One region of the Pseudoclavibacter sp. CFCC 13611 genome, then DNA from elsewhere that is predicted to be linked to it. Evidence: riboswitches for the same ligand, from Rfam matches in the RefSeq annotation. Region 1 holds a riboswitch; each other region holds the start of a gene.
The links. A riboswitch is a leader RNA that binds a small molecule or an ion and turns the genes downstream of it on or off. The one in region 1 is predicted to bind thiamine pyrophosphate.
Positions count from the first base shown of each region.

Region 2: it holds a riboswitch for thiamine pyrophosphate, as region 1 does, so the genes downstream of both, F8O08_RS04865 (TenA family protein) here and F8O08_RS04060 (FAD-dependent oxidoreductase) in region 1, are expected to answer to the same signal.
Region 3: it holds a riboswitch for thiamine pyrophosphate, as region 1 does, so the genes downstream of both, thiD (bifunctional hydroxymethylpyrimidine kinase/phosphomethylpyrimidine kinase) here and F8O08_RS04060 (FAD-dependent oxidoreductase) in region 1, are expected to answer to the same signal.
Region 4: it holds a riboswitch for thiamine pyrophosphate, as region 1 does, so the genes downstream of both, F8O08_RS08130 (ABC transporter ATP-binding protein) here and F8O08_RS04060 (FAD-dependent oxidoreductase) in region 1, are expected to answer to the same signal.

Region 1 is NZ_WBKE01000001.1:928,577-930,768, reverse strand. It holds gene F8O08_RS04060 (FAD-dependent oxidoreductase) at 1-1,277, opposite strand, end outside; gene thiS (sulfur carrier protein ThiS) at 1-3, opposite strand, end outside; TPP riboswitch at 1,270-1,403, opposite strand; gene thiE (thiamine phosphate synthase) at 1,516-2,154, shown strand.
Region 2 is NZ_WBKE01000002.1:117,637-119,828, forward strand. It holds tRNA gene F8O08_RS04860 (tRNA-Met) at 127-200, shown strand; gene F8O08_RS04865 (TenA family protein) at 442-1,149, opposite strand; TPP riboswitch at 1,146-1,257, opposite strand; gene F8O08_RS04870 (hypothetical protein) at 1,325-1,777, shown strand; gene F8O08_RS04875 (FBP domain-containing protein) at 1,983-2,192, shown strand, end outside.
Region 3 is NZ_WBKE01000002.1:855,558-857,749, reverse strand. It holds gene moeB (molybdopterin-synthase adenylyltransferase MoeB) at 1-343, shown strand, start outside; gene thiD (bifunctional hydroxymethylpyrimidine kinase/phosphomethylpyrimidine kinase) at 377-1,240, opposite strand; TPP riboswitch at 1,231-1,326, opposite strand; gene F8O08_RS08195 (DsbA family protein) at 1,362-2,075, opposite strand; gene F8O08_RS08190 (MFS transporter) at 2,183-2,192, opposite strand, start outside.
Region 4 is NZ_WBKE01000002.1:841,292-843,483, reverse strand. It holds gene F8O08_RS08140 (LutB/LldF family L-lactate oxidation iron-sulfur protein) at 1-10, shown strand, start outside; gene F8O08_RS08135 (LutC/YkgG family protein) at 7-639, shown strand; TPP riboswitch at 706-802, shown strand; gene F8O08_RS08130 (ABC transporter ATP-binding protein) at 795-1,589, shown strand; gene F8O08_RS08125 (ABC transporter permease) at 1,586-2,192, shown strand, end outside.

The DNA.
Region 1 (2,192 bases):
CATGCGGATGCTCCTGTGGGGGTCTCGGATCGATCGTCTGACGAGAAGCGCCAGGGGTCGAACGCCTGCCAGTCGGATGCTGCGGCGGTGCCGTCGACGAGATCGGAGATCACGACGGCGTTCTGAGCGCTGAGCAGGATGCCATGGCGGTGGGTGCCGGTGTTGGCGAGCAGCCCGTCGGCGACTCGGCCGAGCAGAGGCGCGTTGTCCGGTGTGCCGGGGCGGGCACGAGCAGTGGCCTCGATGAGTTCGAGGTCGTCGACCGCCGGCAGCAGCTCGTGGGCGTCGCGAAGCAGCTGCAGCACGCTGCCTGCGAGCACGGCGTCTCGAGCGTCTTCGCGTTCGGTCGCCCCGATCACGACCGTTCCGTCTTCGCGCGGCACGATGTAGACGCTGCGGCCGTGGACGAGGCCGCGGATCGTGTGGGTGGTGAGCGGGCGCAGCTGCTCCGGAGTGCGCAGACGCAGCACGTCGCCGTGCACCGGGCGGATCGGCCAGACCAGACCTCGCGGCAGGCCGCCGAGCCTCGGGCTCTCCAAACCGTTGGCCACCACGACTTCGTCTGCCTCGATGACCTGTTGCGCCGACACGCTCGGGGTCGGGCTCGCCGGCGGCACGTCGGCCACGACCTCGCTCGACGGCCACGCGGGCTGTTCGTCGAAGCGATGGGTGACTGGCCCTTCTCGACGTTCGCTCGGTTCGAGGCGAACGCCGATCACCCGCTCGTCTCGCCAGAGAAGCTCCACGGCGCGTTCCGGCACCACATGCACGTCGTCGCACACTTCGAGGGCCGATATATAGGCCCCGGCGAGGCGTCGCGGGGTGATCTGGTGGTCGTCGCGGGCCAGGAACGCCCCGCTGATGCCCGGGCCGAGCAGCGGCTCAAGCGCACGGGCCTCTCGTGAGGTGAGATCCTGCACGTCGAGCCCGAGTTCGAGCTGCTGGGCGCGCAGGCTTCGCAGCAGCTCGCGATCGGCGGCGTCGGCGGTGGCGACGATGGTCGGCGTCGACCGGTAGCCGGTGCCGACCACCGTCGCCTGGTCCAGCTCGGCGACGATCTGCGGGTAGAGACGCGCGGCCGGCACGGAGAGCGCGAGCAGACTCTCTTCTTCGAAGGCGTACTCACTCACGGCGGCGAGCATCCCGGCCGCCGCATGACTCGCGCCCGAAGCGGGCGCCGGATCGACGATCGTCACCGCGTGACCGCGCTGATGCAGTCGCCACGCGGTCGCCAGGCCGACGACGCCGGCACCGATGACGATGACATGCTTGTTCATTCTGCTCGCTTCCTACGCCGGTATGATCCGGATCAGGTCGACGGTCTGCACACGATCACCGGCCTGTTTCGGCCTGGTGAATCGCGCGCACTCTCAGCCGAGTTCTCGGCTCCCGTGCTCATGTGGGGCAATTGTACCGCCCGGTTCGTACACTGGACGCATGATCGTCAAGTCTCAGCACGCTGACCGCTCCACCGACCCGCACGCCACACCTCGCACCCGAGAATGGCGACTGAGCATGCTGCAGCAGGCGCAGCTGTATCTGTGCACCGACGCCAGACTGGGCACCGGAGACTTCGACGAGTTCGTGGACGCCGCCTACCGCGGAGGCGTCGACATCATTCAGCTGCGCGACAAGCATCTCGACGCTGGTGATGAGCTGGAGTACTTCGAGCTGCTCGCGGCTGCGGCGCGCCGACATGGGCGACTCTTCGCCGCCAACGACCGAGCCGACGTCGCCACGCTGACCGGCGCCGACATCCTGCACGTCGGGCAGCGCGACCTCAGCGTCGCCGACGCTCGTTCGCTGCTGCCGGAGGGCACGCTCGTCGGCCTGTCGACGCATTCCCGAGTGCAGGCCGAGCAGGCGCGTCTGGGCGATCCTGACTATTACTGCATCGGGCCGGTCTGGCGCACTCCCACGAAACCGGGTCGGGCCCCGGTCACCCTCGACGCCGTACGACAGGTGCATACGCAGAGCCGTGGCGATGCCAAGCCATGGTTCGCCATCGGCGGCGTCAACGCCGAGACCCTGGAGCAGGTGCTCGACGCCGGGGCGAACCGCATCGTGGTCGTACGTGCGATCACCCAGGCCGACGACCCCGAGGCCGCCGCTCGCGAGCTGCGCTCAGCGCTGCCCGAGCTCGCCACAGCGTGAGATAATGTTCGTCGTGTCGCACGACGGCACCCTGCTGA
Region 2 (2,192 bases), on a different contig from region 1:
ACCTCCCAGCACCGTTGCAGAACCAGCCAGTACCGATGCAGAGCCGGCGAAACTCAACCGGAACCAGGGCAGAACCGGCGCAGAGTGGACGCAGGCGCACATCGGTGCTACTGTTATCTCTTGTGCCGCGGGGTGGAGCAGTTCGGTAGCTCGCCGGGCTCATAACCCGGAGGTCGTTGGTTCAAATCCAGCCCCCGCAACAGATGCGCCGACGCGGTGCGAAGAAGGTCGGAAACCCAATTGGGCTTCCGACCTTCTGCATTTCTCGGCCGAGGCCCTACCTGCCAGCACTCACAGAGTCCGGCTGGCTGACACTCATCGGGCCCGACCTGCCAGCATTCACAAAGTCTGGCGGGCTCACACTCATCGGGGCTGGCCGGCCAGCGCTCACCGGCTGGTACTCACCAGCCCCCCATGCACCAGAGCCCACCAGCCTGCAGGTCACCGCAGCTCGTACGACTGATCGAAGAAGTCGAGCTCAAGCTGCACCGTGCGTCCGAAGAACTCCCGAGCCTCGCAGGCATGAGCCGGGCCGACACGATCGAGTTCGCTGCGCAGAAACTCGACCAGCTGTCTGAACGGCGGGTTGTCGTGCAGCGTGATCCACTCTGCGTGCACGAAGCTTGCGGGTGCCTGCTCGGGTGCGCGCATCGCCCAGCTCAGGTACGACCATTCCGACACCAGCAGCACCGAGAGAATGATGGTGTAGTTCCGGGTGTCGGCGGCATCGCGAAAGACCCGTTTGAATCCGGCAGTGGCAGCCGTGTCCGGAATCTTCGCGCGGTCGGCCTCGCTCACCCCGAACTTCGCGAAGCAGCGCAGAAAGTACGTGCTCTCGTCGCCCGCCACGTCGCCGGCGAATGCTGCGAGCCGCAGTCGAGCATCCAACCTGTCGGCGCTCGCCACAGCCGCCCCGATCAGAGCCAGAAAGCCGTCGAGAAAGCGGTGATCCTGAATCAGATACCGGCACATCACCGAGTCGTCGATCGAACCGTCGAACAGCTCCGAGACGAAGCGGTGCCCGACGACCGCCTGCCAGTTGGCTGCATTGTCGTCGCGCAGCGAGTCGGTGAAGCGTTCGCCGGCGGATGCTCCGCTCGCGCGGGCAGCAGACGTCTCGTTGTGATCGGGCGTGGTGATTGCGTGCATAAGGGACTCCCATTCTTCCTTCGCCGGCATGACCCGGACAGGTTCGACGGTCGCAGGCGTCGGCAGCCCGATCTCAGCCCCGTGACCGGGGCACCCGTGTGGTACTGACGAGCGTAGCAGCAGGCGCAGGGCGCCTCGATTACGCTGGCAGAACACCCCGAGAGAAAGACCGCACATGACAGACACAGACCACACCGACGGGTTCAGCGCGAGCGAGCGTGCGGCGATGCGTCAGCGCGCCGAAGAGCTGCGCTCGATCAGCGGCGTCAAAGGCGCGGCGAAGCGGGCGCGCGAATACGAGGCGTGCGTCGCGGCGATCGAAGCACTCGACGGGCTCGACGCGGTGATCGCGCAGCGTCTGCACGTGATCGTGGCCGACGAGGCTCCGCATCTCGAAGCCAAGACCTGGTACGGGTTCCCGTCGTACGCCAGTGACGGCAAAGTCATCGTGTTCCTGCAGCCGTCGTCCAAGTTCGACACTCGGTATGCGACGCTCGGCTTCAGCGAAGACGCGCAGCTCGACGACGGTGCGATCTGGCCGACCTCGTTCGCCCTTGCGGCCTGGAACGACGCGGTGGATGCTCAGGTGCGTGCGCTGGTGCGTCGCGCTGCGGGAGCATCTGAGTAGACTGTCCGCGTGAACTACCGAGAGATGTATGCACAGCGCGAGGAGGTCGTCGGCGAAGCACTCGCCGACGACGATTAGCGCGGATGCTCCCACCGTGCCTGACATCCGGCCAGGCGCGGCGGTCGAGCGACCCTGATCACTCACTCACCATTTCTCCCGGCGAAGCGGCGTCTCTGCGATGCCGCGCGCCGTGAAAGGCATACTCATGCAGACTCTCACCGAATCCTTCATCCGCTCTTCGTTCGTCAACGCCTCACGGCGAGAGACGAAAGAGCTCACATTTCGCGACGACTTCGCCGCACTCACGGAAGAAGACTGGCAGCAGCTCGACTACCTGGGCTGGCGCGACCCGAAGTATGCGCGACGCGCCTATGTCGTGCTGCCGCGCCTCGACGGCGACCCGGTCGGCGTGCTG
Region 3 (2,192 bases), on a different contig from region 1:
GGGAACCAGTGTGACGGCTCTCGATCTGCAGTCGCTGCTGCAGCGACGAGCCGCCGGCGAGATCGACTTCGATCTCATCGATGTGCGAGAACCGGACGAGTTCGACCTCGTGCACATTCCGGGCGCGCGGCTGCTGCCGTTGGCCCGGCTGCAGCACGAGATCCGTGCCCGGGCCTTCGACGTCCCGGCCGGACGCGAGGTCATTCTGGTCTGTAAGACGGGTGCGCGCTCGACGCAGGCGCTCGAAATGCTGCGTGACTCCGGACGCACCAACGTGCGACAGGTGGTGGGCGGCACGATGGGCTGGGTGCAGACGGTCGATCCCTCGCTGCCGCGCTACTGAACCATCTCTGCGCGACTGGCTCGGCGTCGAGCGTCAGCGCAGGTCGACGAAGTGATCGACCGGGCCGTGACCCTGCCCGACGTGCAGAGCGTCGGCGCTGCGCAGCGCCCGGGTGAGCCAGGCCTTGACCGTGATCAGCGCGGTGGGCCAGTCGTCGCCTGCGGCGAGGCGAGTCGCCATGGCCGAAGAGAGCGTGCATCCGGTTCCGTGCGTGCACTCGGTGTCGACGCGCGGAGCGTCGGCTTCGAAGAGCCCGTCGGGCACGGGCGACCCCTCAGGGGCAGACCGGGCGTCGACAAGCGCGTCGTGCACGCGATCGCCGACCAAATGGCCGCCTTTGACGAGCACCACGGTATCGCAGCGTGCGCTGACGAGTCGGGCCTGAGCCACGGCATCCGCCCACGTCTGTGCCTCAGACGCGTCGGCGAGCACCGCGAGCTCAGGAACGTTGGGGGTGATCAGATCGGCACTGCGGCAGAGATCTCGCACGGCCGCCTCGGCGTCTTCGGCGAGCAGGCGGTCGCCGCTGGTGGCCACCATCACCGGGTCGAGCACCACGATCGGCGGCCGCACCTCGTCAAGCCAGGCCTTCACCGTCGTGACGGTGTCGGCGTCGGCCAGCATGCCGATCTTCACGCCGTCGATCTCCACGTCGTCAGACACAGCCTCCAGCTGCTCGCGCAGAAAAGAGACCGGCGGCAGGTGCACCGAGCGCACGCCCCGGGTGTTCTGCGCCACGAGCGCGGTGACGACCGCCATGGCGTAGCCGCCCATCGCCGAGATCGATTTCAGATCGGCCTGCACCCCGGCGCCGCCGGTGGGGTCGGTGCCTGCGATGCTGAGGATGCGCGGCACGCGGATGCTCTTCGGGCGTGATGCGGCATGGTTGACGGTCATTTGGACGATCCCTTCGCTCGTGCTGACGAGAGCAGGTTCGACGGGTCTCTTCTCAGCCCTCGTTCGGGGCACCCCGTGTCACACGCCCAGAGTATACGCCTGCGACCCCCGAGGGTCAGTCTCAGCGAGCGTCGGCGCCGACCCGCGTCTGCACCTCGTGCAGCACCTCGAGCAGGGCCTCGACCGGCTGCGCACCGGAGGCGCCGAAGCGATCGTTGAACAGGAAGAATGGCACTGATGAGATGCCGAGTTCGGCGGCGCGTCTTTCGTCGGCCTGCACCTCGCCCGTATGCGAATGCGTGCTCAGCTCGCGACTGATCGATGCGACATCGAGGCCCTGCTCACCGGCGATCTCCTCGAGCGTCTCGAGACGACCGATGTGGCGGCCCTCGCTGAAGTGGGCGTGAAACAGCGCCAGTGCGACTTCGCGTTCCCGGTGGTCGAGACGGGCCGCGTGCAGCAGCTCGTGGGCAAGACCGGTGTTCGACTGCTGCAGCACGTCGAAGTGGAAGTCGAGCCCGGCGTCGGTGGCGGCCACGGTCACTCGGTCGAGCTCGGTTTGGGCCTGAGACACCGTGATGCCCTTGATGTCGGCCAGATGCTGCGCCGCGCTGCGGGCGTCTGCGTCATCTGCATCGGGGTTGAGTTCGTAGCTGCGCAGACCGAGCAGCACACGGTTCTCAGGCCGCTCTTCGCTGAAGCGCTGCACCGCCGCGAGCAGATTGCTCAGTCCGATGTAGCTCCACGGGCAGGCGAGGTCGATCCAAGTCTCGACGCGGAGCGCAGGCGCTCCGTCTGACGACGACTGCTGAGCGGGCGCGGGGGAGTCTGGCATGTTCGGTCTCTCATCCATCTGAAAAGGGTGACTCCATGCTAGCGAGAGGTGCGTGCGCGCTCACGACGACCGGCCGGGCGGTGCGACCCCAGACGAGCCGGCGGGTGTCAGACCCGA
Region 4 (2,192 bases), on a different contig from region 1:
CACAAAGTGAGCACCGCACGCGAAGACATCCTGGATCGCATCAAAGACGCGCTGCGGATCGCGCCGCCGGTGGTCGAGCCCGTGGTGCGCGACTATGACGCCGAGATCGAGCTGCCCGACGCCGAACGCATCGATCTGCTGATCGATCGGCTCGAAGACTACAAAGCCGAGGTGCGGCGCGCCACGCCGAGCACCATCGGGGCAGAGGTCGCCTCGGCCCTCGCCTCCGTGCAGGCGAGCCGCGTCGGCATCCCCCCGGCACTGGATCGCAGCTGGCTGGGAGACTACGCGGGCGAGGTGCAGGTCGACGACGCGTCGATCCCTGCCGCATCGCTCGACAGCCTCGATGCCATCGTCACCGGAGCGGCCGTGGCCTGCTCGATCAGTGGCACGATCTTTCTGGACGGCAGCGGCACCCAGGGCCGCCGCGCGCTGACCCTGGTGCCCGATGTGCACGTATGCGTGGTGCGGGATGCAGAGATCGTCGTCGACATGCCGGCGGCGATTCGGCGGCTGGTGCCGGAACGGCCGATCACGATGATCGCCGGGCCCTCTGCGACCTCGGACATCGAGCTGCAGCGCGTCGAAGGCGTGCACGGCCCGCGCACCCTGATCGTGGTGATCGTCTCGGCCGAATGACTCGCCCAGACTGAGCAGTAGCAGACCCCGGTCGGCCGTGTGCCGACCGGGGTCTGCTACGCTTTCGACGAAGACACGGGGTGCTCCGAGAGCTGGAGCTGAGATGAGACCCGCTGAACCTGATCTCGTTCACACGAGCGGAGGGATGTCACACGATGGAATCGACGCGCGTCGAATCCGACACCGCAGTCGTCGTCAGCGACGTGGTATACACGCCTGAGGGCGCAGCGGCGCCGGTGCTCGAAGAACTGCGCCTGAGCATCCAGACCGGCGAGCACGTCGCCGTGATCGGTCGTTCCGGCTGCGGCAAGACCACCGCCCTGTCGGTGATCGCCGGGCTGCTCACACCAGACGCAGGCACGGTCCGAGTGCTCGATCACTCCGATCCGGCCGAACGAGTGCGCAGCTGCGCACTCATGCCTCAGGGCGACTCCCTGCTGCCGTGGCTCTCTCTGGTCGACAATGTCGCGATGCCGCTGCGCAACCGCGGCGTCTCCAAGTCAGCCGCACGCGAGCAGGTACGTCCACTGGTCGAGCAGTGGGGGCTCGGCTCGGTCGCGCACCACCGCCCGCATGAGCTGAGCGGCGGCATGCGACAGCGTGCTGCTCTGCTGCGCGCCCTCGCCGCCGACAAACCCGTCCTGCTCGCCGACGAGCCCCTGGGAGCCCTCGATGCGATCACCCGTGCCGACGGTCAGACCTGGCTGCGCGAGCGGCTGCGCGATCGACAGACCACGCTCGTGCTGGTCACCCACGACGTCGACGAAGCCCTGCTGCTGGCTGATCGGGTGCTGGTGCTGGCCGGACGGCCTGCGCGTGTGACCGCTGAGAGTCGCGGCTGGTTCGGCGATCCTCGCTCGCGCACCGAGCTGCTCGCAGACGTCGATCTGGCCGCTGCGCGCACCGGTCTGCTGACCGCGCTGTCCGCAGAGGGGGCGATGCGGCGATGAACACACGCAACGCACAGAGCCGCCTGCACCGGGTGCTGCCGCCGGCCATTGCGGTCGTGATCGTGCTGGCCGTGTGGTGGGGGGCCACCACGTGGCTCGGAGTGCCGAAATACCTCGTTCCGGCCCCGCAGGACGTCATCGTGGCGCTCGGCCGCTACTGGGGCACGCTGTGGTCGGCCACTCTCGTGACCGGCAGTGAGACTGTGCTCGGCCTGCTGGTCGGCGTTCTCGCCGCCGGCGTCATCTCGGTCACGGTCTTCGCGGTGAAGCCGCTGCGCAGCGCCCTCGAACCCCTGCTGATCGGCACGCAGACAGTGCCGGTCATGGTCTTCGCCCCGATTCTCACGATCGCGCTCGGCTACGGCATCGCGTCGAAGGTGGTGATCGTCGCGCTGCTCTGCTTCTTTCCGGTGACCGTCAGCCTGCTGTCGGGCCTGCAGAGCGTCGACCCGCGGCTGATCGACACGATGCGCACGCTGTGGGCAAGCCCGAGCGCGCTTTTCTGGCGCGTGCGGATGCCATTCGCACTGCCGCAGGGCTTCGCCGGGCTGCGCATCTCGGTGACCTTCGCTCCCGTGGCCGCCGTCTTCGGCGAGTACGCCG